DNA from 2 places in the Sporosarcina thermotolerans genome. Region 2 is predicted to be linked to the other one. Evidence: a T-box and tRNA genes for the amino acid it is inferred to sense, from the RefSeq annotation. Region 2 holds a T-box; the other holds one or more tRNA genes.

Region 1 (14,386 bases), on a different contig from region 2:
AGACACGCTAGACTTAGGATCTAGTGCCGTAAGGCGTGGGGGTTCGACTCCCTTCACCCGCACTTTCAATGCGGAAGTAGTTCAGTGGTAGAATACGACCTTGCCAAGGTCGGGGTCGCGGGTTCGAATCCCGTCTTCCGCTCCACTTTCTTAAGCCGGGGTGGCGGAACTGGCAGACGCACAGGACTTAAAATCCTGCGGTAGGTGACTACCGTACCGGTTCGATTCCGGTTCTCGGCACCAATTTTCTTATAAAGATGCGCCCGTAGCTCAATTGGATAGAGCGTCTGACTACGGATCAGAAGGTTGTGGATTCGACTTCTGCCGGGCGCGCCATTTTAAATCACGGGAAGTAGCTCAGCTTGGTAGAGCACTTGGTTTGGGACCAAGGGGTCGCAGGTTCGAATCCTGTCTTCCCGACCACTTCTTTGGGGCCTTAGCTCAGCTGGGAGAGCGCCTGCCTTGCACGCAGGAGGTCAGCGGTTCGATCCCGCTAGGCTCCACCATATAATTAAAATAGTTTTCCTGGCGGCGTAGCTCAGCTGGCTAGAGCGTACGGTTCATACCCGTAAGGTCGGGGGTTCGATCCCCTCTGCCGCCATCCTAAAGGACCTTTAGCTCAGTTGGTTAGAGCAGACGGCTCATAACCGTCCGGTCGCAGGTTCGAGTCCTGCAAGGTCCACCACTATTTGTATACACACGGAGGAATACCCAAGCCTGGCTGAAGGGATCGGTCTTGAAAACCGACAGGGGTGTTAAAGCCCGCGGGGGTTCGAATCCCTCTTCCTCCGCCATTATTTTTAAACAGACATAGTGGCTGGAAACAAAATAGTAAGCGTAGGATATAAAAATCTTACGAATAACATTATCGCGGGGTGGAGCAAGTCGCATCACGCAGAATGCGATTTGTATAATTTCCTAAAAGGAAATTATAGTTAAGTCCTAAAGCAAGACAGTAAGCGTAGGATAAAAAAATCTTACAACTAACATTATCGCGGGGTGGAGCAGTGGTAGCTCGTCGGGCTCATAACCCGAAGGTCACAGGTTCAAATCCTGTCCCCGCAACCAAATGGTCCCGTGGTGTAGCGGTTAACATGCCTGCCTGTCACGCAGGAGATCGCCGGTTCGATCCCGGTCGGGACCGCCATTTCTTTTAAGATACATAGTAACCGAGAAAAATAGTTATGATGTATGATTGGCTCAGTAGCTCAGTCGGTAGAGCAAAGGACTGAAAATCCTTGTGTCGGCGGTTCGATTCCGTCCTGAGCCACCATTCTTGCGGGTGTAGTTTAGTGGTAAAACCTCAGCCTTCCAAGCTGATGATGAGGGTTCGATTCCCTTCACCCGCTCCATGGGGCCTATAGCTCAGCTGGTTAGAGCGCACGCCTGATAAGCGTGAGGTCGGTGGTTCGAGTCCACTTAGGCCCACCATTTTCCGCAGTAGCTCAGTGGTAGAGCAATCGGCTGTTAACCGATCGGTCGTAGGTTCGAGTCCTACCTGCGGAGCCAATTTTATACGGGGAAGTACTCAAGAGGCTCAAGAGGCGCCCCTGCTAAGGGCGTAGGTCGCGAAAGCGGTGCGAGGGTTCGAATCCCTCCTTCTCCGCCATATTTATATGGCCCCTTGGTCAAGCGGTTAAGACACCGCCCTTTCACGGCGGTAACACGGGTTCGAATCCCGTAGGGGTCATTTCATAAAGACAGCCACATCCATTTTAAAGGATGTGGCTGTCTTTTATTTATCTTCTGTATAACTGTCTTTTAGATGATATGGAATATCGCCAATAGGGGATTCAATCCCTTCGTCATCTAGTCTCTCTTCGTATTCTTCGGATAACTCAGACCTGACGTACCCGCGTGCCTCCCCAGTAATATCCGTGCTAACAAAATCCTCCAATTCTTCAGCAGAACCATCAGAGATTTCATCATAGTATAATGTATTATAATTATCACGGTCTCCAGTGAAATCGGATGGTGTTTCAGAAGTACCGGATTTCGCTATTTCTTGAAAGCTGTCTTCACCGTCTCTATGGAGTCCTTCTCTACGATCACGATCAGCAAATGAATTAGGATTTGCCATGATTAATATATCCTTTTCCGATGGTCTATCATTTGGTATATCTTGGTCAGGGCTATGTTCGATGCAGTAGGTTGTATAAGGCAATGCTTCGAGCCGTTCGAAAGGTATTTCACGGTTGCATAATTCACAATAACCATATGTTCCGTCTGAAAGGGCTTGTAATGCATTTTCTGCTTTGTTGAATTCATCGCCTGCATGTACATTCAATGCCATGTCTTTTTGGCGTTCAAAGAGTTCTGTTCCCAGGTCGCCAGGATGATTGTCGTATGATGACAATTCGCCTACAGCATCTCTTTCTGAATTTCTGATATCGGTCTCTTTTTCCGTTTTAGCATATTGTGTTTTCATTTCCATCAATTCTTGTTTAATTATGTTTTTTTGTTGATCGGATAACATATTCAGCACATCCTTTTTTGTATTATCGATAGTATGGACTTTGTGGACGTTTCTCATAGCAATTAAAGTGTTTCCTTTATCAATTCCCTTGAGATAGGATAAGCTAAACCTTGAGTTTTATTATTTAATCGCTCGTTCTTTTCAAAAAGCGCTCGTTTATTCCCACAAGCTCTCATTCTTTCCCTCACCAATACTCAACTAAAACACCCCCGCCAATAAAAAAACAGGCGAGGGTAAAATTCCCCCGCCTGTTAGAGATTAATCAAAAAGAATGCCGACTAAAATTCCAATTCCTAAAAGTAATCCAAAAAGAGTATTTGTTATCGCTGTGTTCTTCATTGCAGGCATGACCTGTAGTGGAACAGTAAATGATCTGAACGTAGATATAGCATTAATGGGTTTCTTAACACTAAGTAATACAAGCAACGCCCATGGTGTTAGGTGACCGAGTAAAATAAGTGCAATGACCCAAATGTAAGAAATGACGAAAAATAATGTAAGTATGGTGATGGCATTGTTTCTTCCGACTAAGATAGCCAACGTTTTTCTTCCGCCTTCTTTATCGCCTTCAAGGTCACGGATATTATTGGACATCATAATTGCAGCGACAAGAAGCATGCTTGGTATAGAAATAAGTACAGCATCTGTCGTAACAGTACCTGTCTGAATATAAAAGGCAATCAGGATCAGAAGCATACCCATGACTACACCTGAAACAAGCTCTCCAAAAGGTGTGTAAGCGATTGGAAGCGGACCGCCGGTATAAAGATAGCCAATCAGCATTGAAATGGCTCCAACGAGTGCAAGACCCCAAGATGTTTGCATACAGATGTAAATTCCGATAAGAACGGATATTGCATAAAGTGCAAGGGCTATGTTTAAAACGGTTTTAGGCTTTACACCATTACGGACAATCGTTCCTCCAATACCGATGGAATGTTCAGTGTCCAACCCAAGTTTGAAATCATAATACTCATTGAACATATTCGTTGCCATTTGTATTAAAATGCTTGCCAAAAGCATGGCGAAAAATAATGGGAAATGAAGTTTTCCGTAAGTCAGCGCGATCATTGTTCCGAGGAAAACCGGAGCGAACGCTGCTGTTAATGTATGCGGGCGTGTAAGTTGCCACCAAATACGCCATCCAGTATCTGCTTTAATAGTATGTTGCAATTTATTCTCTCCTATCCTAATGTTTCCGTTATCCATTGTACTCCAAAATGCATTAAAGAGGTATCCCCTTTGCATTATCTATGCGAGAAACGGGTAAATTCGGTATAATAAAAGTAAGAAATTTATTCTTCATTTAAAATACAGGTTCGGAAGTTGAGCTGCAGGTTGATTGAACATGAAGGAGAGAATATGATGAGTCATAAAATCACAGATGTGCAGAAAAACCGGGAGGTGACGATATCTCCCGCTACACGTTTTTTTACGGAGACTGTTGAAGTGGGGCGTTTATCCGCATTGTCATTTTTTGAAGCCGGCGTGTCCCTTTATAAGAACGAACGCTTTTATTGGCAGAACTCAGATAAAACATTGACTCTTGTTGGGATTGGACATGCTTATACATTATCAAATCAAAAGAAAACGAATCGCTATATGGATATATCGGAAAAGTGGAAGCAATTATGTTCTGTCTTGATAAAAGAGGAAAAGGATGTTGATCCTATTCTTTTTGGTGGATTTTCCTTTGATGAAGAAAACCGAAGGAATTCTGAATGGGACGAGTTTCCATCTGCCTTTTTTGTCGTTCCTTCTTTTCAAATGAAAATCGAGGAAGGTAGAACACTGATTTCCATCAATATGATTACGGACAAAAAGGAAGCAGCTGAAGACTTTGAAAGGTTGCGTGAGGAAAGGGACCATCTCATCCATCTTGCCCAGGTTGAGGAATTTGATTTTACCGACTCGAATGCAATTTTATCGACGAATGAGCGAAACAAAGAGCATTATCTAAATGCAGTGGAAAATGTAACAAAATCCATCAGAAATGGCAAAGCCGATAAAGCTGTAATTGCACGTGTAATAGAGCTCCAATTTGAACATGACGTAAATGATGTTAGTGTGCTGCATTCCATATCGAATGAACAGCAAGAGAGCTATCACTTTGGACTTCAAAAGGGAAATTCACTCTTTTTTGGTGCAACACCTGAACGTTTAATAGAAATCCGCGATGGTAAAGCCTATTCGGCATGTGTAGCCGGTTCAATTAGGCGTGGAAAAACGGCAGCTGAAGATCGGAAGCTTGGAGAAGAGCTTTTGGGTGATCGGAAAAATCGTGAGGAACATCAATACGTTGTCGGTATGATTTCGAGTATTTTTGAATCCTATTGCAATGAGGTACGGATCCCTAAAGCACCTAAATTGATGAAGATCAGGGATATCCAGCATCTTTTTACACCTGTTGAAGGAAAACTTGGGCAGGAAGTTGATATCTTTTCTTTCGTAGAAGCTTTACATCCAACACCTGCACTTGGTGGCGTTCCAACGGATGTCGCATTAAAAATTATTGGGGAAGAAGAAGGAATGGATCGCGGGTTTTATGCTGGTCCGATAGGCTGGACTGATGCCGCTTGCAATGGGGAATTTGCAGTAGCCATCCGTTCTTCGTTGATAAAAGAAGACCATGCCTATTTGTACGCGGGAGGGGGAATTGTAGCAGATTCTAACCCTGAGGAAGAATACGAAGAGACATGGGTGAAGTTTAGACCAGTTTTAAGGGCGCTTGGAGGAAAGCTTAATGGATGACCGGACAGTGTTAACAAATCATGTTTTACGAATGACAGATACTTTATTGAAAGCTGGAGTAAAGGCTGCTGTAATTAGCCCAGGCTCACGTTCCACGCCACTCGCATATGCATTTGCAGCTTCAAAAGAACTTCAGACATATATGCAGGTAGATGAAAGATCGGCCGGCTATTTTGCTTTAGGCCTTGCGAAGGCTACCGGGAACCCAGTTGCGCTTTTATGCACTTCCGGAACTGCAGCATCCAATTATCATCCGGCAATCACGGAAGCGTTTTATGCACGTGTGCCTTTAATTGTACTTACTGCTGACCGTCCGCATGAATTACGAGGCGTTGGGGCTCCGCAGGCGATTGACCAATTGAATATGTATGGTAAGCATGTAAAGTTCAGTGTGGATCTTCCACTGGCGGAAGAGAATGAAGAACTTGATTGGTTCTTGGAGCGGCATGTCAATCGTGCGGTTTCAATCGCAATGACGAAACCAATGGGGCCAATCCATTTGAATGTCCCGCTGCGTGAACCTTTACTGATCGATTTTGAAATGAAAGTTGCACAGTCCACATTTATTGAAAGAGTGCATGGAGAAATTGAGCTTTCGACTCAACAAAGGCGGACATTTCAATCGCTATTCGAAAACACAAAGAATGGACTAATCATTGCTGGTGAATTACCCGTCGGATTTGATAAGGAGCGATTCTGGGAATTTGCGAATAAAATGCAATGGCCTGTACTATGTGACCCATTATCTAATTTACGGTCTGAAGTACCGGAAGAATATAGCGATTTATGCATAGCCCATTATGACGCAATACTAAAAAGTGAGAAGTTTGCGGAGGGTGCTGTTCCGGATACTGTTATCCGATTTGGTCCGCAACCCGTATCCAAACCTTTGTCACTATTCCTGAAGAAAGTTCGTCCAAATGTCTTCATAGCTGTTGATGAAGCACCCGAATTCCGTGATTCACTCGGAGTAGTTACACATCATTTACAGGCTTCCCCTGAATCAGTATTTGATATTCCGAGCCAAAGTGAACCGAATGCATATACAGCAATGTGGTCGGCTGCAAATGACCTTACTGAAACAGCGACGCATCAATATGAGGGCCAACTGGGAGATGAAGGGATAATTGTAAAGACATTATTTCAAATGATTCCTGACGGCAGCGATTTATTCTGCGGAAGCAGTATGCCAATCCGTGATGTAGACACTTTCTTTAGTAAGACGAATAAAGATATAGCGCTATTTTCAAATAGAGGGACAAACGGTATTGATGGGGTCGTTTCTACAGCGTTCGGTTTAGAAGCGGCACGGAAAAGGCCTACTTATTTGTTAATCGGGGACCTGTCCTTTTTACATGATGTGAATGGATTGATTGTTTCCAGATTCCATGAAACCAGTTTGACGATCGTCTTGGTGAATAATGATGGTGGCGGCATTTTCTCGTATTTGTCGCAGTCAACTGTGCCGAACCATTTTGAGGAATTATTCGGTACACCTACGGGATTGACGTTTGAGCATATCGGGGCTATGTACGATGCGCAGTATGCCGCAGTAAATACAGTTGAAGAGTTCAAAGAGGAAATCCAAAAGGATAAAACAAAGCCGGTCCGGATCATCGAAGTATTTACAAGCAGACCTATTAATGTCAAGGCTCATCGCGCATACTGGGCTGATGTAGTTGAAAGGCTCGATGGAAATGAATGATGACTGCAGCATTCAAATCCGTGGACTCTCCATCCATGTCGAAATGGAGGGGGAGCCGCATCTTCCGACAATCATTTTTCTACATGGTTTTACAGGATCTACAGCTACGTGGCGTGAGGTCAGAGAACAATTTAGAGGAAGTTACAGGACTGTCTCGATCGACTTGACTGGGCATGGAAAAACAACAATTCCCGAAAATCCAGAACGATACTCGATGGAGGAGCAGATTGAAGACCTGAACGAACTTATTGAACAGCTTTCAATCCAATCTTTTTATTTGGTAGGCTATTCGATGGGCGGGCGAATCGCCTTGGGGTATACGATAAAGTATCCTGAGCATGTGCGTGCTTTAATTCTTGAAAGTGCATCGCCAGGATTGAAGGAAGAGCTTGAAAGAGAACAACGTAGAAATGCGGATGCATTGCTTGCAAAGAAAATCACCGAAAATGGCATTACCTCTTTTGTCGACAAATGGGAGAACATTCCTTTATTCGAATCCCAAAAAAGCCTTTCAGAGAAGAAGCGGCAAGACGTCAGGACTGAACGGCTTCAGCAAAGCGAGATAGGACTTGCAAATAGTCTTTTAGGGATAGGAACAGGAAGTCAGAAATCTTATTGGGATGAACTTGAAACGCTTAACACCGCGGTTTATCTCATAACCGGAGAGTTTGACGCGAAATTTGTTGCGATTGCCCGGGAAATGAAGAATCTTGTAGAAAAATGTCGACACTCTATCGTTCCAGAAGTAGGACATGCAATTCACGTGGAAAATCCAAGTATCTTTGCTACAATGATTAAGGAGTATTTACACCAATTGAAGGAGGAAGAAAATGACACGTCAATGGGAAACAATCCGTACATATGAAGATATTAAATACGAAAAGTATAACGGCATTGCGAAAGTGACGATCAACCGTCCAGAAGTTCGCAATGCATTCCGTCCTAAAACAGTAATGGAGTTAATCGATGCTTTTTCACGAGCACGGGATGATAGCAGCATCGGAGTCATCATACTGACAGGAGAAGGCGAAAAGGCATTTTGCTCAGGAGGAGACCAATCTGTCCGTGGACATGGAGGGTATGTCGGAGATGATGAAATTCCGCGTTTGAACGTCCTTGATCTACAAAGATTGATCCGTGTAATTCCGAAGCCCGTCGTTGCAATGGTTGCGGGCTATGCAATCGGCGGAGGACATGTACTGCACGTCGTATGTGATCTAACGATTGCCGCAGACAATGCTCGATTTGGACAAACAGGTCCGAAAGTCGGTTCATTTGACGCTGGCTATGGCTCGGGTTACTTGGCTCGCATCGTCGGCCATAAAAAAGCGAGAGAAATTTGGTTCCTATGCCGCCAGTACGATGCTCAGCAAGCATTGGATATGGGCCTAGTTAACACGGTTGTTCCATATGAGCAATTGGAAGATGAAACAGTACAATGGTGTGAAGAGATGCTTGCAATGAGCCCAACAGCGCTTCGCTTCATCAAAGCCGCCATGAATGCAGATACTGACGGTCTTGCTGGTCTTCAACAAATGGCAGGGGATGCAACATTACTTTACTATACAACGGATGAAGCGAAGGAAGGAAGAGACGCATTCAAAGAGAAGCGTAAACCTGACTTTGGCCAATTCCCGAGATTCCCTTAATCATTTGATCAATAATGGGATAAAAATTTTAAAGCTGCCTTTGAATGGCAGCTTTTTTATTGAGGTGAAAAAAATTGATACCTAATTGGTTGTTGAAAAGATCCAGCCTGACACCAAGTCGGACAGCCCTTTCATTCTGTGGGAAACAATGGACGTTCCAAGAACTGAAACAAGAAGCCGATTTAATCGCGAGGAAATTAAGGATGAATGGTTTAGAAGAAGGTGATCGGATCGCCTTATTAGGACCATCCAATCCAGATATGGTGTTTGTTATACACGGCTGCTTACTAGCTGGACTTGAAATTGTCATGCTGAATAGCAGATTGTCCACAAAAGAGATTTTATGGCAATTAGGCGATGCAAATGCATCCCTATTAATCGTTGAGGATGAACTATTAAGACAAACAAAGATTCAAGATGTCCCAATGATTACGTTTTCGTCCCTTCAGTCAAGCGAGCAACGAGATTTCACCATTTCTAAAATGTGGAATGGCTCGAGAACAATTACAATCATGTATACGTCAGGAACAACGGGATTTCCGAAAGGCGTCCGTCAGACAGCAGGTAACCATACATCAAGCGCACTATCATCCGTATTGAATTTAGGTTTGACAGAAGAAGATAGCTGGCTTTGCACAATGCCCTTATTCCATATCAGCGGTTTTTCCATTCTTGTGAGATCGGTCATTTACGGGATGGAAGTGAAGCTTTACGAGAAATTTGATACAAAGACGATCGTCGATGAGATTAGGAATGGTACAGCAACAAGAATGTCAGTTGTTGCGACAAGTTTACGGCGCATCCTTGAGGAGTTCGAAGAAACTGAAACTGTGGCTCATCCTACTTTCCGGACGATGTTAGCTGGAGGAGGACCCGTGCCGGACGATTTCCTCAGAAGAGCCGAAAGCCGTAAGTTACCAGTATTACAAACGTACGGAATGACCGAAACAAGCTCACAGACGGCTACGTTATCTTCGGAAGATGCTTTGCGTAAATCCGGATCTGCAGGCAAACCACTCTTTTTTAACCAAATTAAAATCAGAGATACTGAACAACCGGGAGAGTTAGGTGAAGTTCTTATTGCGGGTCCCCATGTAACTCCTGGTTATATCGGACACGCTGTAGATAGGGATCCATTAGAGGATGGTTGGTTGCCAACTGGTGACATCGGGTATTTTGACGACGAAGGATATTTATTCATCGTTGATAGGCGATCGGACTTAATCATTTCTGGTGGAGAGAATATTTATCCGGCAGAAGTGGAAAACGCTTTGCTTAGCCATCCACTGGTAAAGGAAGCGGGTGTGTGTGGTCAAAGCCATCCAGTATGGGGCAGTGTGCCAGTCGCCTTTATTGTTTTAAGTGGAGATGTTGCTGAAGAAGAATTGGACATGCACTGTGGGGAATTACTTGCACGATATAAGATTCCTAAAGCTTATTATTTTGTAGATCAGTTGCCACGCAATGCATCGAATAAATTATTAAGACGTGAATTAAAAGAATGGGCTTCTTTGAAATAAATTATAAATGCCACCAACGTTTTTAGACGAAGGTGGCATTTAAATTATTTTCCGGAAAGAGCTTGTTCAAGAACACGTAAGTTACGTTCCATTAGCGTAAAATACGTCTCATTGTTCTTTACATCTTCTTGTGTAAGAACACCTAAATTATGGAGCGTCAATGATTCGGCGCCGATTTCCTTTCTGACGACTTCAGTCAGTTTGGATGATACATTTTGCTCGAATAAGATATAGTGAATCTGTTCTTCTTTTGCTTGCTCAACAATTTGTGTAAGTTGTTTTTGCGAAGGCTCGCTTTGTGAGTTCAAACCTGCTATCGCTACTTGAGTTAAACCATATTCATTGGCGATATAGCCAAATGCAGCATGGGAGACAAAAAAGGTTTTTGTTTTCGCATTGGCTGACAATTCCTTGAAACGTTCATCGAGTTCTATTAAATCGTCTTCCAATAAGCTGAAATTCTTGCTGAAGCTTTCTTCTTGATCGGGCATTTTAGCGATAAGCGACTCTTTTATTGAAGCTGCCAATTCGATACTTAGTTTAGGAGAAATCCAAACATGGGGATCGAAATGTCCATGATCGTGATCTTCATCTTCATGTTCTTCATGTGATCCCTCTTTTAATTGATCGTCCGAAATAGAATTCCCGGTTGCCACCAATTCAACATGCTCACCCTTTAACGTCTTTTGAGCATTCTCAACAAATCCTTCCAAACCGAGACCTATGTAAAAGAACAAATCTGCATCAGATAGGGCTATCATATCTTTTTGTGTAGGGTCGAATGAATGTTCATCTGCTCCAACAGGGTAAATGGAATGGACATCGACAAATTCTCCGCCAATCCGCTCCGTGAAGTATTGTAGGGGATAAACGGTAGTATACACAGATAGCGTGTTTCTGTTTTTCGTTTCTATCGCGCCATTATCATCCTTGTTCCCGCATGCACTAACTAATAATGTAAGAATGAGCATGAGGGGAATGAGTAATTTTTTATTCATAATAAAATTTCCTCCGTCACTAACTGTAATCGTTCCGATTTATAATGCTTTCTTATAATACAAGAAGAATGGGATTTTAGCAAGAACAAAGAAACAGCCCAGTTCGTGTTGTTAGTGATGTTGTCAATTCTCTTTGTTAATCCTTTCAGGCACTGGGTCAAACCCGCCTTCATGAAATGGATGGCATTTTGAAATTCGACGTATCGCAAGCCAAGAACCTTTCATTGCACCATGTTTTTGTATTGCTTCAACACCATAGTGGGAACAAGTAGGATAAAAACGGCAGGTTGGCGGAGTTAGTGGAGAGATTATTTTTTGATATATTTTAATAAGGCCGATCAATATTGTTTTCATTTTAAAGGCTCCTTCATTTGCATATATGTTTAGTTTATTTGTTCCGGTGGTAAATTAACAGGGAGAAGCATTATAAATGAAAAGAGGTTTTTTCATGACTAAAGAATTAATAGAAGAACTGAATGTACAAGTGTCTACATGGTCGGTCATGTATGCAAAATTGCATAATTATCATTGGTATGTAAAAGGGAAACAATTTTTTACGCTCCATGAAAAATTTGAAGAGCTTTACAATGAGGCAACGGCTCATATGGATGAGATTGCCGAAAGGATTTTGACACTTGGAGGCAATCCGACAGCGACCTTAACGGAGCATTTGGAGCAGTCTGTCGTTAAAGAGGCGAAAGGCAACGAACAAGCCGAGGAAATGGTGAAGACGATTGCTGACGACTTCGGTAAAATTATGAAGTCGTTGAAGAAAGGCATGGATGTCGCTTCGCAAGAGGGTGATGATATGACGGAAGATATATTGAATGCAACCTACCAAAGCATCGAAAAGCATCAATGGATGTTGAATGCATTCCTTGGTGAGTCGAATAAATGATAGGAATGTCTTGAATTATCGACTATTTCTCCGATAAAGTAATATGTAAGGAGGAATGGGCAATGAACATAAATTCTATCATGGCAAGCCAATTGAGAAGTCTACAATCGACTGTTCAAATGAGCGTCATGAATAAAGCGTTATCCATTAACACGGCGGCGGTGACTGATATGCTTCAAAGTATGGAGGATCAACCTTCTGCTGCCCTGCATCCTCATAAAGGGATGTCCATCGATGTGAAGGCATAATTAATCGAGCACGGATTCCTATTAAATTTATAGGAGTTCGTGCTTTGTTTTCATTTACATGCATTGTTTGACAGGAGTGAACCATACTAATAAAAAAAGGATGGGACATTCACATGGATAATGATAAAGTAAGGATGTATGTTTCAATTGCTAATCAACAAGTCTATTCGCATAAAGATGATTCGCCTTGGGAATATGAAGTAGAAATGAGCAGAGAGTTTCTTCCTGTTTTTAATCAATTATTTTCACAAATAGGGCGTTTGGAGTTCAGTAATCTACTCAGAGGCCATTCGCGGCCATTTTTCCAGTATCATTATGATCGGGATAACCATGACATTGATCTTAGAACGATGAAATTGTATGCGTTAATTCATGAATTTACGGATGATGAGACGAAGAAGTTCATCGAGAAATTGCCTTACTTCACAAGGGGCAATCCGAAGATAACATCGGCTCCCGTTCAACCATTTAGTTGACTGAAAGGACGTGAAGTCATATAACTACAACATTTAAGGACCTACGAGGTGCACATGTTGAGCTAACTTTCGGAGAAAACCGCTTTGGAATGGAAGCCCGACATGTGCTTATTGTTTTAAAACATAATGGTAAATGGCTATTAACCCGCCATTCAATCCGTGGAATAGAATTCCCGGGCGGCAAAGCGGAAGAGGGAGAGTCAATCGAAGAAGCGGCAATCAGGGAAACGATTGAAGAGACTGGTGCCACGATAACCGATTTAGTGAAGTTCGCGGAATACGTCGTTATGAGTAATGTGACATTTTGTAAAGCGGTGTTTACCGGAAAAGTCTCGATGATTGATGAAAATCCGACGTTGTTTGAAACGGAAGGCGCTTTATGGATGACTGCTGAGGAATTAAATGACTGTAAGGAGTTAAGTTTTCATATGAAAGATGCTGGTATGGTTGAAATTCGTAAGTGGGTGGAAACGTATGTACAATAACGGGGCTATTTTACATAGAAGAGAGTATCCTTCGCCGAATCCCCACGTCCGCCTTGAAGAAATTACGTATTGGTCGGACGGCTTCAAAGTAAAAGGATTGTTAGCTGAACCGATTGTTGAAGGGCAATATGAAGGAATCATTTATTTACGCGGCGGCATTCAACATGTCGGAATGGTTAGACCCTCCCGAATTGCACAGTTTGCTTCACAAGGCTTCGTTGTGTTCGCACCTTACTACCGTGGAAACAGAGGCGGGGAAGGGCGAGATGAGTTTGCTGGAGATGACCGACAAGACGCAGTAAATGCCGTTGAAGTGTTAAAGCAAAGCACAAGTGTAAATAAGGAAAGAATTCATCTCTATGCCTTTTCTCGTGGTGGAATTATGGCGTTATGGACAGCCATCATAAGGGAGGATATTACATCCGTTGTTACATGGGCTGGAGTTTCAGATGTCGTTTTTACATACAATGAACGAAAAGATATGCGCCGAATGATGAAGCGAGTCATCGGTGGCACTCCTAATAGTATGCCTGATGCTTATCGCGAGCGTACTGCATTGTTTAGGGTTGATGAAATAGATGCTCCAGTGTTAATTATACATGGAATAAAGGATGATAATGTTTCATTCGAACAGGCCGTATTATTGGAAAATGCATTAAGGGAACATAATAAATCATATAAGACTTGGTATTTTCCAGAGTATACACATTACTTTCCTGCCCTGCACAATGCTCAAATTGTAAGAGACTTATGCAATTGGATGAAGGAACAATAAATTAAGAAATCCCCTCCAGAGAATATCTCTATAGGGGATTTTAAGTATAAGCAGCTGAATTTTATTTCAGCTGCTTTTTCCTAGTTATTTGGAATGTACGTTGAGGGGTGGAGGGATGATCCATCCTTTTTTCTTATTAAGCTCTAATAATTTTGCACCGAACATAAGACGATCGGCATGGAATTTGGCGAACATCATCGCGATATCTTCACGTAAGCATTGACCAAGGACCTGACTACAGGAAACAAGTCCTTGCCCTACGTTAATGGATACCGCACCACTTATTTCTGGATCCATAAATCGTGCACCTATAGGAATCTCTTCTGCATTCGCCTTAGCACGTTCAGGCAATGATGGAGGAGGAGTCACTCCATTATCCTTTAACACCTTGTCCACAGCTTTATT
Region 2 (14,386 bases):
TTGAACGAAAGCTTCGAGCTGAAAAAGGAAGATCTATTCTACCGTCACCAACACTCTCCTTACATTGGCAAAACCTATAAAGGGGCAGTGAAAACGACTATTGTCGGCGGTGAAGTAGTGTTCGAAAATGGGCAACTAACGAAGTAATAAAATAAACCCCGTTCCAGTTTACTGGAACGGGGTTATTGTTATTTAATACGCATAAAATCGGCGAATGACGCATAAATCTGTACAAATACGCATAAATAATTTTTATGCGTATTTCGCGGAGTTTATGCGTGATTCAGCGTTGTTTATGCATTTTTTTCTCGATTTATGCGTCATTACGGGAATTTATCCTTCAGCTCAAGCCGTTTATGCGTTTCTCCAAGCATTTATGCTTCTTTGTCATTATAAATGATTATTCTCCCTCGATTAATGAGTGTCGCCTTATAGATCCTCCAAAGAACTTTTCGATTAATTCTAAACAAGTAAATAATATGCATTGCCAATATATATCACTTTGTGATATAACATAATTAGATATATCGGAAAGTGATATAGAGGAGGTTTTTTAGTTGGAATCATTTGAGCCGTTAACAGATTCTGTTTTTTATATTATGGCTTCACTTTCGGAACCACGGCACGGGTATGCTGTAATGAGTCTAGTGGAGGAAACGACTAAAGGGTCATTTGTAATTGGCCCTGCGTCGTTATATACGATCATTAAAAAATTGCTCAAGGAACAGTTCATCGTATTACAAGATGAATCTGATTCGCGACGGAAGGTATATGTGTTGACTGAAATAGGAAGACAAGCACTAAAAGCGGATATCGCGCGACGAAAAGTGATGATTGAGATGGCAGAAAAAGGGCTCGAGAGGGGGAGTATTTAATGAGCAAGACTAAGTATGTGGCGTCAAATGGCCTCGCTTTTTCCGAAAAGGCCGATATGAAAATGTTAAGACGTAATGCATTGATGGGTTGGCAATTAAAACGGTTCCGCTTTGCGGGGTACGAGTTGGAAAAAGGCGAAAGTGAAGATGTCATTTTTAGCATTGATTATCGTCAGTTGGAGTTAGATGAGAAAGATGAGTATTTCGAGATGTTTGCTTATGCAGGTTGGACGCATGTTTGTTCAGACTACAATATGCATATTTTTAAGGCGAATAAGGGAACTACACCGATTTATAGTGATACGGAGTCGTCTAAAGAAAAAATTGTTCGTTCGGCTATTCCCGTTCAAACGATTGTCATTTATAGTGTTGCAGTGACATTTGCTTTGTGGCTAACGAAGACATTCACTTACGGAATTGTTCACACAATTAGCACATGGGCTTTTGCCCTTTCGTTTGCAATCACAATTCCTTCCATTATGACATTAGTGGCGACCTATTATCATCGTTTGAAAAAAATAAATAAAAGGAGTTGGGAGTAAAGTGGAAGTCGTTCTATCAGTTGAAGGCTTGGAGAAGTCATTCAAGAATAGGAAAATCATCGAAGGTATTTCCTTTGAAGTGAGAAAGGGGGAAATCATGGCAATATTAGGGCCAAACGGTGCTGGGAAGTCAACAACGATCCGAAGTATCATGGGGATCCTTTATCCGGACGAAGGAGTTGTAAAGTTTCATAATCACAAAGAAGGACAAATACCACGCAATAAAATCGGCTATTTGCCGGAGGAGCGTGGACTTTATCGGAATGTTAAAGTAATGGATATGATTTTATATTTGGCGGAGCTGAAAGACTATCCAGTTAAAAAGGCCAAAGAGCGTACACTTCATTATTTAAAAAAGCTCGGCCTTGAAGGTAAAGAGAAAGTTTCAGTTGAGGAATTATCAAAGGGGATGGCGCAAAAAGTACAGTTTATTGGATCTATCATCCATGAGCCGGAATTACTTATTTTAGACGAACCTTTTTCCGGATTGGATCCTGTCAGTCAGGAAGTTTTTAAGAATGAAATTAAGGAACTTGCTAGAAATGGCACAGCGATTTTATTATCCTCCCACCAAATGAATATGGTTGAAGAAATATGCGATCGATTATTTATGATTCATCGGGGGCAAAAAGTGATTGATGGGACACTAACGGATGTGAAAAATGAGTATGCAAACTTTAAATGCACGATTCGTGGAGAGAATGAATTGGCATTATTAAAGCAACTTCCGCGTGTAAGCCGGGTAGAGCAAAAAGATGGTTTGGCAATCATTCATTTGGCGCAAGACGTCATCATACCAAATTGGCTAAGGCAGTTGCCTGAGTCTTTATCAATTCAAGAGCTATCCATCGACCGGATTTCATTGCATGAAATATTTATCGATATAGCAACGGACCAACATACCGTTAAAGAGGGGGCTGCTATTAATGCGTAATAGTTTTAAGGTAGCTAAATGGGAGATTAAAAGAAATATGACGAATAAGTCTTTCGTTATTTCATTATTTTTAACGCCTATTGCTTTTTTGTTGTTCATGCTCATTCCTCAGTTACTCAATGGAAATGAATCCAAAGAAGTGGTAGACGTTTTCATTCTTGATGAGTTAGGCGTTGCAAATGAAATCGACCGACTTGTGAAATCTGAACAGTTAAATTGGATTGTCCAAATAACTAACATAAATGAGTCAGATATGGGGCAGCAAGTGATTCGCGAAGAAAATGTTGTGTATATTCCTTTTACCGAGAAAGCATTGGATGAAGGGGCCATTCAAGTATATAAAAGCAAAGATGTAAGTGATAGCTTTCTTTATGAAGCAATCGTTCTGGAAGGCCCTTTACGTCAACTTCAATTGGCTCGGCTCGACTTATCCGAAGATCAGAAAAGTGTAATTGCGAAGGGGATTTCTGTTCAGAAGGCTGAATGGCAGGATAATGGAAGAGAAATGGGGGTGGTAGAGGGAGGCGATAATTCGCTGAAGCGGGCTATACCTGGTTTGTTCGCAGCAATTATATTACTTTCGAGTGTGATTACTGGAATGATGATTTTCACTTCTGCCTCACAGGAAAAGAAAGAGAAAGTGGCAGAAGTCATTTTATCTTCCGTAACACCGGGAGAGTTAATGCAAGGGAAAATTATTGGCTATTTTGTGTTAGGAATGACGCAAGTTGCTGTTTGGCTGGCGATTGGATTACCAGTTTTCGTGTGGAAGAGCGAATTGCCAATCATTGAGTACTTATTCGTCCCGCAATTGCTGCTATTGGTTTTATTTGCGATTGCTGGCTATCTATTATTCGCGGCAATTTTCGTTGCAATTGGAGCGACCGTGGAAGATATGACAACGACGGGTAATTTCCAAGGAATTGTTATGATGCTCCCGTTTCTTCCGTTAGTTTTTATCGGTCCGATTTTCGGAGATCCAAGTGGTATCATTGCAAAGGTCGGCTCATTTATTCCATTTACGTCGCCAGCCGTTTGGATTATGCGTTTGTCGTTAGTGGAAGAATGGCCATGGATGGAAATTAGCATTAGCGTAGTCATCCTCCTCGCGACGGTTTGGCTAATGATGAAAGCGGCAGGGAAAGTGTTTGAAATTGGAATGTTGATGCACGGGAAGAACGCTACACCGAAAGAGATCTGGAAGTGGTTATGGATATAGGAGGGTTGCGCATAAAACCGTTGATCAAAAATGTCGGTGAATGTGAGCATATTTCATAAGAATCGCCCAAAAAGCCTACAAATCACGCATAAATCTGTACAAATACGCATAAATAATTTTTATGCGTATTTCGCGGCGTTTATGCGTGATTCAGCGTTGTTTATGCGTTTTTTTCTCGATTTATGCGTCATTACAGGAATTTATCCTTCATCCCAAGCCGTTTATGCGTTTCTCCAAGCATTTATGCTTCTTTATTATTCCTTCAACCCACTAATTGTCCCATCCATAGACATTTCTGCATTCATATCGACAAAGAATAATACAAGTGTCGTGTCTTCATTCGCGACTATAGGTGGAAGCGGAACTTCTAAATCCGTTACCGCCTCTTTTTTACCTACAGTAAGATTTTGAACCGTTATTTCGCCATTCATCACATATAGAAATGGTGTAAGGCCTAAATATACTGGGATTTCCAACTCTTCGCCAGCTTTCGGGTGTGCGTCTAAAATGTAGACGTTTTGCCTGACGTAAAGAGGTGCATCGCTTCCTTCAGGCCCCACCATGACATACCAATCGTGATTGTCTGTTGGTTTGTTATGGAACTGAATTTTGGGTGGAAGATTTGTTGCATTCGGTCGAACGAAGATTTGAAGCATTTCCACTTCATCTTCTTTTACTTTTTCCTCATGCCAAAAGCTTACCCCTGCATTCATCATCATTAATTGCCCACGTGCAATCGGTGCTTCAAAATTAGCTGAATCCTTGTGATGCGTGACACCTGTGCTTATATAACTCAGTATTTCATCATTGACGTGTTCATGCATTTTAACCGTTAAGCCCTTTTTCATAACCGCATGATCAATGATAGCTAACGGTCCAAATGCAGTATCCGAAGTTTTGTTCCTTAAAATATCACCTGGTTGGACACGTGTAATTGTGAATGGACCTCTGAACGGCTGTGCATGATTTTTCGCCTCGAGTTTTTGTATCAATTTGAACTCCTTTGTTTACTTACTAATTTTGTGTTGTGTTTCCAAGTCTAATAACTGCTTCTTCATTTCTAAACCGCCTCGAAACCCTGTCAATTTACCGTTCTTTCCGATAACGCGATGGCATGGAACGGTAATCAGGATTGGATTCGCGCCGATGGCAGTACCTACCGCGCGGACTGATTTTGGTTTTTGGATGCTTTCCGCTATATCAGAATAAGTGACTGTCTCACCATAGGGAATTTCCATTAGAGCCTTCCAAACTGATTGTTGGAATGAAGTTCCATGGAGGTCCAGTGGCAACGTAAAATCCTTCAGTTTTCCCTCTATATAGCCGATTAATTCCAAAGCATAAGGTTCAAGTGCAGCCTTATCTTTTACAAGAAGGTGATCCGGAAGCCGTTTCTTCACCCACTCCTCAAGTTCATCGAATGGGGCATTGTGTGGGCCAAGATAACAAAGTCCTCCTGATGTCGCCCCCATATATATATTCCATTGCCTATGATCCAACAAAGTCCAGTGAACAATATTTACATTGTTCTTCTCCAATTCAATCACCTCCGAAAACTTCTTACTTACATTCCTCGTAAAATATAATTTTATTTGAAAATGGGTCGGTAACATAAAACTCTATCGTATTCCAAGCCGTTTTTTCGATACCGGGGTTAGCGTAGCGATATCCTTTTTTCGATAGATAGTCATGATAGTCCTTTACATTTTGTATCTTAATGCGGATTGAACCACCGGGAGATGCATCACCATGATGTTCGGAAAGATGCAGAACAATTTTATTCTTTGAAATTTGAAGGTAAAGGGGCATGTTGTCCCCAAACTGATGCTGCCAATCCAATTGAAAATCCAAATAATCTAAATAAAACTCCTGCGCTTTTTCGACATCAAAAATCCGAAATATAGGTGTAATCATCTTTGATTTGCCCTCCGCTTCAGAATACAGTCAACTTTTGCAAAACCACTCTTTGTAGTTAAGTATACTTAACAATTTCAGTGAAGAGAAGGGTAAATCGAAGACTTTGAATGACTCCCAACTTTAACTTTCCAAGATGTAAAACCGATAGGTGGAATAAAACTTTTTCTGTTGGGTAATTATATAGACAGTACTGTGCTGAAAAAATATTTTCACAAGTAATTCTGTTGATGAAAAAATAATAAGGATGCAGGTGTGAAAATGGGTTTTTTATCTAGACTATTTGGAAAAACAAAGGAGCCAGAAAAAATGACAAATGTAAAACTAGCAGTAGTATTTTATAGTATGGGCGGTACGAACTATCAATTGGCAAAATGGGCAGCGGATGGTGCAAAAGAGGCCGGCGCTGAAGTTAAAATAGTAAAAGTACAGGAGTTAGCTCCACAGTCAGTAATCGATAGCAACGAAGCTTGGAAAGCAACTGTTAACGCTACAAAGGATGTTCCAGTTGCAACATCAGAGGATCTTGAATGGGCAGATGCAATCATCTTCAGCGTACCTACACGATTTGGGAATATGCCATCCCAGATGAAGCAATTCCTCGATATCCAAGGCGGTTTATGGGCGAGTGGAAAGACGATTAATAAAGTAGTAAGTGCTATGACTTCTGCACAAAATCCACATGGTGGACAGGAAGCTACATTGCTATCCCTTTACACTTCAATGATGCACTGGGGTGCTATTATCGCAACGCCAGGTTATACTGACCCGATCATTTTCGGAGCAGGCGGAAATCCTTACGGGACAAGTGTAACAGTCGGCCAAGATGGAAAAATGATTGAGGATGTGCAGGGTGCTGTGAAGCATCAGGCTAAACGTACAGTTACAGTCTCAGAATGGGTTAAAAAAGGAAACCAGTAAATCATAAATAGAGGCAATCGAATCCAATTCGATTGCCTTTTTTAGTTTACTGTTATGTTAATCTAAAGGACGTACTTCAATCGGAATGAGTGAGTGCTCCAATCTATCACGGAACTGTTCGTATTGAGCAGGAAGCTTCAATTCTTTGCCCATTGTTTCGATTGATTCATCATGTGCGAAACCTGGTGGATCTGTCGCAATTTCGAATAGAATCTCACCTGATTCACGGAAATAAATTGCATTAAAGTAATTGCGGTCTTTTACTTCTGTCACAAGTTGCCCGTTTTCTTGGGCATATTTTTGCCACTCCAAATGATCTTGGTCATCAATAGCACGCCATGCAATATGGTGAACTGTGCCAACGCCCATTGTACCGCGAGCGTCTGTGACCATTTTCAAATCGATGATGTTGCCAATTTCGGAGCTTGCTTTAAAGCGTGTATAATCGCCTTCTGTACCGATTTCCTCCAACCCCATGACGTTTAGTAAAGTCGCTTTAGTTTCTTCAGGACGGCTTGAGTACAATGTTGCTCCGGCAAATCCTTTAATCGCTACATCAGGTGTTACATCACCGAATGTCCAATCATTCGTCGGACCTTTAGCACGTTCCACCAATTCCAAGTGAAGGCCATGTGGATCGTCGAATTGTACAACCTTTTCCCCGAATCGTTCCACTTCTGTGAAAGAAATGTCGAATTTTCTAAGACGATTCACCCAGAAGTCTATGGATCCTTCAGGAATGGCGTATGCCGTTACACCGACTTGACCGTCACCGATACGACCTTGGTATGCGTTTGCCCAAGGGAAGAATGTGATGATTGTTCCAGGATTTCCACCTCCGTCACCAAAATACAAATGATACGTACCTGGATCATCAAAGTTAACTGTTTGCTTTACAAGGCGTAAGCCAAGCACGCCCGCGTAGAAGTCAATATTTTCCTGAGGATGTCCTACAATTGCAGTAATGTGATGAATGCCGGTAGTTTGTTTTTTCATTATTCTTTACTCCTTTTTGTTAGTGTGTGGTATGACTTATTAATAAATACAAAGGAAAATGCCCTTAATATATATAGTTGTTCATTACATAGTTATTAGCAAAGTATTTTATCTCGAATTAAAGTATCTCGAATTCAAGATAAATATATCACAGACCCTTACGAGCGTCAATAAAACAAATTCCAAAATAGCCAGAGGTTTCATGCGAAGTTGACTATCCACAAAAAAGGAGACCCACTTGTCTAATACAATTGAATACAAAGATAAGTTTGACAATTTTTATTTATTCTGTTACAATCAATTCCAATAAAAGCATACAAATTCGTTGATGAGAAAAAGTAGCGTTTCCCCTTGATCTACAGAGAGCTGACATTTTGGTGCAAGTCAGTGTTCAAGTGTTACGTGAATATCCTCTCTGAGAAGTTAGACTGAATTCGTTCACTAAGTCTAATCGGAAGTCCACCGTTAACAGGAACACGTATGATTGTACGTTGCTAAGTGCTATTGATCGGATCAATAGAATTAGGGTGGTATCGCGGTTAACCCCGTCCCTTTCTTGGGACGGGGTTTTTGTGTGCTGTTTATAAAAAAGTTAGGAGCGATATCAATGAACAATCAACGAATGAAAGAAACAGTTGTTCAGCGTGAGGAACGTATTCGAAACTATTGGTCCAAGGAAAGCATTTTTAGTCAATCTGTTACATTCCGAGAGGGGAAGACGCCATTTGTGTTTTATGAAGGACCGCCAACAGCTAATGGTTTGCCCCATGTAGGTCATGCCTTGGGACGGACGATAAAAGATGTAGTGGCAAGATACAAAACGATGCAAGGATTCCAGGTCGAAAGAAAAGCGGGTTGGGATACGCATGGTCTTCCTGTTGAATTAGGAGTTGAAAAACAGCTTGGAATTTCAGGGAAACAGGAGATCGAACGCTATGGCGTGGAGCCTTTTATCAACAAATGCAAAGAAAGTGTATTCACATATGAGAAGAAATGGCGTTCTTTCACGGAGGAATTAGGCTATTGGGTCGACATGGATGACCCTTATATGACGTTAAGCAACGAGTACATTGAAAGTGTATGGAACATTTTAAGTAAAGTTCATAAAGATGGACGATTGTACAAAGGTCATCGTGTATCCCCGTATTGCCCAAGCTGTCAAACTTCTTTAAGTTCACATGAGGTGGCACAAGGCTATAAAAATGTTAAGGACTTATCAGCGACTGTAAAGTTTAAGCGTCTTGATGCAGAGGAATATTTTCTTGGCTGGACGACAACACCGTGGACATTGCCTGCAAATGTGGCACTTGCCATGAACCCCACACTAACATACGTGCGTGCTATAAAGAATGGGGTAATTTATATTGTTGCCAAATCACTTGTTGAAAAAGTGCTTGGTGACGATGCGCTTCTGTTAAGTGAACATCGAGGTGCGGAATTTGAAGGCGTACATTACGCGCCGCCATTTAATTATGTATCTGTCGAGAAAGGCCATCAAGTTGTCGTAGCTGATTATGTAACAGAAGAAAGTGGTACAGGTGTTGTCCACGTCGCCCCAGCTTACGGGGAAGAAGATTATAAAACCGTTCAACAAAATGGATTGTCGTTTATCAATGTTGTAGATCAGGAAGGGCGTTATACAGAAGACGTTGTAGAGCTTGCGGGAAGGTTTGTAAAGGACTGTGATATCGACATCATTAAGATGCTTTCGGAACAAGGAAAACTGTATCATAAGGAAAAATATGAGCACAGCTACCCGCATTGCTGGAGATGTGATTCTCCGTTGCTTTACTATGCAACAGATAGTTGGTTTATCAATATGTCATCTTTAAAGGAGAAAATGCTTGAGAACAATGAAACTGTAACTTGGTATCCAGAGCATATTAAGGATGGCCGGTTCGGTAATTTCCTTGAAAACCTTGTTGATTGGAATATTAGTAGAAACCGCTACTGGGGTACACCTTTAAACGTTTGGGTATGTTCTGATTGCGAGCATGAAGAAGCACCAAGCAATATTGGAGCTCTACAAAAAATAGCCAAATCACGGGTTTCCAACAATATCGAATTGCATAAGCCGTATATCGACGAAGTGGAGTGCACCTGTCCGAAATGTAAAGGTGTCATGCTAAGGACACCTGAAGTCATTGACGTTTGGTTTGATAGTGGTTCGATGCCATTTGCGCAGTACCATTATCCTTTTGGAGATAAGGAAAAGTTCGAATCACAATTCCCTGCAGATGTAGTAATTGAAGGAATAGATCAGACGAGAGGATTTTTCTATAGTCTACTAGCTGTTTCAACCTTATTTACTGGGAAAGCCCCTTATAAGAATGTCTTGTCACTCGGGCATGTGCTGGATGAACATGGGCAGAAAATGTCTAAAAGTAAAGGAAATGCCTTAGATCCGATGGAGCTTCTTGAAGAATATGGGGCAGATGCACTGCGATGGGCTTTCTTGGTTGATAGTTCGCCATGGAATCCAAAACGCTTCTCTAAAAAGATTGTGCAAGATGCAAAATCGAAGTTGGTTGATACATTGGATAATATCTACAAGTTTTTTGAGCTATATTCGAATATAGATGGGTATGTCTATCATAAAGAACAGGTTGGGAAGAGGACGATATTGGATGAATGGATCCTCTCACGACTTCATAGTACGACGAAGCTCGTCACTGTCAATATGGAACGATACCAATTCACCCACGCGACACGTGAAATTGCTACATTAGTCGAAGAGTTGAGTAATTGGTATATACGAAGATCAAGAAATCGTTTTTGGGCTGCTGGTCTTTCAGAGGATAAGCTAGCTGCTTATTCAACACTGTTTGAGGCTTTAAGCACAATTAGCAGGTTGTTGGCACCGTTTGTACCTTATGTTGCAGAGGATCTTTATGTGAAGCTACATCAAAATAGTGTTCATTTACAAGACTATCCTTCGAGTGATGACTCGATGATTAACAACGAATTAGAGGATGATATGAGGACTATCCTGAAGATAGTCGAACTTGGCCGAAGTATCCGGAATACAAATAATATAAAGGTTAGGCAGCCATTACAGAAAATGATTGTCTATTGTAGGGAAGGGGAACGTCTTTCTCAGGCCTACACGAATATAATCAAAGATGAGTTGAATGTGAAAGAGGTTGTCTATACAGAGGATTTGTCGCAATATGAATCCACTCATTTTAAGCTTAATTTCAAAACAGCAGGCGTGACATTCGGAAATTTGGTAAATGCTATTAAATCATATTTGGAACATATTTCTCGAGAGGAGAAGATATCGTTAATTAATAATGGTCAGCTGCAAATCGATGTAAATGGTCAAAACATAACATTGCAAAAAGAACATATCAATATCGAATATGCAATTACCGAGGGCTTCGATTTGGCAGGTGATCAGCATGTAAAAGTTTTGGTGGATACACAGCTTACAGAGGAATTGTTAGAAGAAGGCCGAGTCAGGGAATTAATAAGGGCGGTTCAAGATACCCGCAAGAAAATCAATTTGCCTGTTGAGAAATATATATCGATTCACCTTTCGGCAACAGAAGCTACCAATGAAGTTATTTTGCGTTTCATGGGTTTAATTAAAGATAGTGTACTTGTTCATAGTGTAAATTTGAAAAAAATTGCTGACTCCGATCAGTACTTTGAAGTGAAGTTTGGAGAAGAGATAGTAAAGGTAGCACTTAAGTAGTGGTTTGTATTGATGATGGGACGAAAATAGAATTTGAGGACAAGAACAAATAAAGTTTTACAGTACCATTCATTATAAAAGCGAGCCTTTCGCCGATCATTCAGGGAAGGCTCGCATTTTACTTGTATTTATTTTAAAAAATCTATGATTTCATCCATTAAACCTTTAGCCAAAGGAAGATTAGGGTCCATATAAGTTGCCATGTTCCCTTCCTGATCTTCAGGTGCCTCTTTCAGAATATGGTTCATGTTTTTGATAATGGCAAGCCTTGAATCCTTTTTACCTTCATGAAGTCGTTCTGCGTCACCGACCGGAACTTGAAAGTCTCTTGTTCCGTTAATAATAAGAACAGGCGATGAAAGTTTTTGAAGTTCTTTCACAGGATCGTATTTCAACCAAGATATCATATAGGGTTGAACGGATGGACGGAACAGACTTTGGAGCTCAGCGCTGAATTTTTCCACCTGTTCGCCTTGCTTCAGCTTTTGCAAAATATCATCCGATTCTTTGAGTAAGTTAACAGGAAGCTGTGGTCCAAGCTGCTCCAGAAGGACTTGATCAATTGATCTTCCGGCTCCGGCGATGGAGATGAATGCATCCGCATCTGTTTTTTCTGCGGCTACCATACCGAGTAGTGAACCTTCACTATGGCCAATGATACCGACCTTTGAAAAACGACTGTCGTTTTTGGCGAATTCAACCCACGCAGCTGCGTCATTGATAAAGTCATCAAACAGGAGATCCTCTTCATTGCCGACTAAACTTTGGTTCACACCAACTCCCCGTTTGTCGTAACGAATACTCGCAACGCCCTCATCCGCAAGCTGTTCTGCGAGCATCTTCAGGCTATTATTTTTACCCGGGATTAAAGGTGAATTGCCGTTATGATCTGTAGGTCCGGAGCCAGCAATAATGACCATTAGTGGGAAAGGTCCATCGCCTTTCGGTACTTCCAGAACGCCGGTCATCTTACCTTCATTTAAATCGATTTGTACAGCTTCTCCCGTATCCGGAGTCTCTTCTGAACTGCCTTTTGTCAGTTCGAACGGGAAGGATTGGCCTTGTTGGGTAAAGGTTCCTGATATCTTATTCTTCTCAACACTGCCGTCAAACGTAATCTGTTGTCCTGGAAGCGTCATTTGAATGACTAATTCTGACCCGTTTAATGTAACACCCGCCAAAGGAAAGTTTTGCAGTCCTTGTGAGGGAATGCTGATTGTTCCGTTCTCCTTTGTGAAAGTGAGCGATACTAACAATGGTTGATTCGGAATATTGATGGTGCCGTTCCATACCCCTTCAATTGCCCCCAATGAATCCAGCTCCTTTTCTTTTTTACTGCATCCGGTAACTAGTAAAATGGCGCTTATAAGTAAACAAAAAGTTAGTGAAATTCTTTTCATTTGGTCCTCCTTCAAAGCATTCTGTTATACTATCATTATAACAAGGTGTTTGGATAAGTAAAGTATTATGTATTCGCGTCATACCGCCTTTTAAAAGTAGAAAAGCCCATCCACTATATTTTCCGGATGGGCTGTTTATATATACTATATAAGGCTTTTTACTACCTTTGACATCGTTCCGCCGTCAGTTTTTCCGGCAAGTAATGGTTTAGCGATTTTCATGGCGTCGCCCATATTCATTCCCTTTGTAACTCCTGCTTCTGTGAGTAGGGCGGTTACTTCTTCCTCACTTAATTGTTTCGGCAAGAATGATTTTAGCAATACCAACTTCGCTTTTTCCTGTTCGATCAAATCTTCACGCTGTGCCTTTTCAGCCCCTTCTAATGCTTGATTTGTTTGTTTGATTTCGCGGTTTACAATAGCGACTTCCTCTTCTTTAGTCAACGCGGAACCTTTTTCTTTCTCAGCGAGGTCAAGTGCGGACTTTAAAAGTGTCAGTACACCTTTGGATAGAACATCTTTTTCTCTCATGGCTTGTTTCAGTTGTTCGAATACAGTTGTTTTTAACATTTTTTAGCCTCTCCTTCCGTAATTGGATGGATACATCTGTCCAATTGCTTTATTGAAAAAATTATAGAGGAGGCTACTCTGAAATGCAACCAATGGCTATGGAACATAGGATGGTTTGTGAAGTTAGTTATGTGGAGATCATGAAAAAAGTCTTTCGTTTGGAATACAAATGTTAGTTTTCTTGAACTCTCTTTTCTATTGGAAGGCAAAGCTCCATCCTAATCTGGTTAGGGTCCAACTTCTGAATGTCGTCAGAATATACTTCCACTCCATAATCCCCTGCAATCTGATATTCCGAGTTTCTTACCCAGTTATAAAGTGCACCATACAGATTGCCCGCCTCTCCTTTCGGTCCTTCATAAGTTGTTATTACATACAGCTGTTCAGGAAATGCAAAGCCTTTCATCTCCTCCGGTGGGTTGGTAACGTCATCTACCTCCACTCCCGCAATCCATGTAAAGGGATCGGTTTCTGGATTGTAATTGGGTGGGTCGATAAAAATCCCATAACCTATTGAAGGATTGACCCGATTTTTTACTTCATGAACCCGTTTATTGAAGTCATCATGCAAGGTAGTGATCAACTTCTTCTTTCGCTCCTCACGCAATAAAACGGATAAAGTCATACCAACAACTTTGAATGCATCTATTCTTTCTGTTCGAATGTCCATATTCCATTTCCTTTCACTAGTTACTGTGACGGCCAGCCACTCCAAATATCAAGTTTATTTCCATCCGGATCATAAGCATAAAAATTAAGACCGCAGCTGCCATTATCCTCAATATCCGAAACATTCGCTCCATTGTCTTTCATTCGGAGATATAGGATATGAAAGTCATTCACTTCAAGTGTTAGTGCGCTTTGCACTGTACCGCTTATTTCTAAATAGTTGAGGGTTGTTGGCCTGGAAGTTTTTATTAGAAAAATAGAGGTACCTGAAGGAATTCGAAGTTGTGCTTGATTTTCAGTAATGGGCGCTGTTAATTCCAACCCAAGATTATTTATATACCAGTGGGCCGTTTTTTCCGTATTTGTTGTAGGTATATAAATGCAGTTAATTTCTTTTACACTCCCCAAATTTCATGCCTCCTTACAATTATTCTTTCATATAATTGTAATCTATGATAGAATTTTTGCAATACTTTAAAACTAATAGTGGTAAATAGTTGAGGACTTTTCATGAAGAGGAACTGGGGGTGGGGAAAGAATGTATAACTATGGGGCGCGGCATATCTTCATGGTCATTGCCATTGTTATCCTAATCATGTCGCCGATCTTATTGCTACCAATGCCGACGTTTATTGCTTCAAATATGCAC

Evidence for each region. A T-box is a leader RNA that pairs with one kind of tRNA and senses whether it is charged. The one in region 2 lies ahead of ileS (isoleucine--tRNA ligase), so its partner is inferred to be a tRNA-Ile.
Region 1: it encodes a tRNA-Ile, which carries the amino acid that the T-box ahead of ileS (isoleucine--tRNA ligase) is inferred to sense. The anticodon was not compared.

Annotation. Positions count from the first base shown of each region.
Region 1 covers NZ_JBHSRM010000013.1:681,768-696,153, reverse strand. Annotated here, with positions in the region: tRNA gene ACFPZG_RS11470 (tRNA-Leu) at 1-62, shown strand, start outside; tRNA gene ACFPZG_RS11465 (tRNA-Gly) at 71-145, shown strand; tRNA gene ACFPZG_RS11460 (tRNA-Leu) at 155-243, shown strand; tRNA gene ACFPZG_RS11455 (tRNA-Arg) at 260-336, shown strand; tRNA gene ACFPZG_RS11450 (tRNA-Pro) at 347-423, shown strand; tRNA gene ACFPZG_RS11445 (tRNA-Ala) at 431-506, shown strand; tRNA gene ACFPZG_RS11440 (tRNA-Met) at 528-601, shown strand; tRNA gene ACFPZG_RS11435 (tRNA-Ile) at 609-685, shown strand; tRNA gene ACFPZG_RS11430 (tRNA-Ser) at 702-794, shown strand; tRNA gene ACFPZG_RS11425 (tRNA-Met) at 994-1,068, shown strand; tRNA gene ACFPZG_RS11420 (tRNA-Asp) at 1,072-1,147, shown strand; tRNA gene ACFPZG_RS11415 (tRNA-Phe) at 1,198-1,273, shown strand; tRNA gene ACFPZG_RS11410 (tRNA-Gly) at 1,279-1,352, shown strand; tRNA gene ACFPZG_RS11405 (tRNA-Ile) at 1,355-1,431, shown strand; tRNA gene ACFPZG_RS11400 (tRNA-Asn) at 1,435-1,509, shown strand; tRNA gene ACFPZG_RS11395 (tRNA-Ser) at 1,519-1,609, shown strand; tRNA gene ACFPZG_RS11390 (tRNA-Glu) at 1,619-1,690, shown strand; gene ACFPZG_RS11385 (TraR/DksA C4-type zinc finger protein) at 1,736-2,476, opposite strand; gene ACFPZG_RS11380 (1,4-dihydroxy-2-naphthoate polyprenyltransferase) at 2,735-3,649, opposite strand; gene ACFPZG_RS11375 (isochorismate synthase) at 3,842-5,227, shown strand; gene menD (2-succinyl-5-enolpyruvyl-6-hydroxy-3-cyclohexene-1-carboxylic-acid synthase) at 5,220-6,932, shown strand; gene menH (2-succinyl-6-hydroxy-2,4-cyclohexadiene-1-carboxylate synthase) at 6,919-7,797, shown strand; gene menB (1,4-dihydroxy-2-naphthoyl-CoA synthase) at 7,763-8,581, shown strand; gene ACFPZG_RS11355 (o-succinylbenzoate--CoA ligase) at 8,656-10,101, shown strand; gene ACFPZG_RS11350 (metal ABC transporter solute-binding protein, Zn/Mn family) at 10,146-11,099, opposite strand; gene yidD (membrane protein insertion efficiency factor YidD) at 11,223-11,453, opposite strand; gene ACFPZG_RS11340 (Dps family protein) at 11,548-11,997, shown strand; gene ACFPZG_RS11335 (putative motility protein) at 12,060-12,245, shown strand; gene ACFPZG_RS11330 (transposase) at 12,359-12,721, shown strand; gene ACFPZG_RS11325 (NUDIX hydrolase) at 12,811-13,206, shown strand; gene ACFPZG_RS11320 (alpha/beta hydrolase family protein) at 13,196-13,981, shown strand; gene ACFPZG_RS11315 (DUF3231 family protein) at 14,066-14,386, opposite strand, start outside.
Region 2 covers NZ_JBHSRM010000011.1:61,927-76,312, reverse strand. Annotated here, with positions in the region: gene ACFPZG_RS06780 (allantoinase) at 1-147, shown strand, start outside; gene ACFPZG_RS06775 (PadR family transcriptional regulator) at 558-875, shown strand; gene ACFPZG_RS06770 (DUF2812 domain-containing protein) at 875-1,417, shown strand; gene ACFPZG_RS06765 (ABC transporter ATP-binding protein) at 1,419-2,351, shown strand; gene ACFPZG_RS06760 (ABC transporter permease) at 2,344-3,570, shown strand; gene ACFPZG_RS06755 (pirin family protein) at 3,825-4,562, opposite strand; gene ACFPZG_RS06750 (methylated-DNA--[protein]-cysteine S-methyltransferase) at 4,578-5,108, opposite strand; gene ACFPZG_RS06745 (glyoxalase superfamily protein) at 5,131-5,484, opposite strand; gene wrbA (NAD(P)H:quinone oxidoreductase) at 5,794-6,405, shown strand; gene ACFPZG_RS06735 (ring-cleaving dioxygenase) at 6,463-7,401, opposite strand; T-box leader at 7,718-7,957, shown strand; gene ileS (isoleucine--tRNA ligase) at 8,024-11,098, shown strand; gene ACFPZG_RS06725 (alpha/beta hydrolase family protein) at 11,227-12,498, opposite strand; gene ACFPZG_RS06720 (GatB/YqeY domain-containing protein) at 12,643-13,068, opposite strand; gene ACFPZG_RS06715 (GyrI-like domain-containing protein) at 13,241-13,738, opposite strand; gene ACFPZG_RS06710 (VOC family protein) at 13,759-14,145, opposite strand; gene ACFPZG_RS06705 (hypothetical protein) at 14,276-14,386, shown strand, end outside.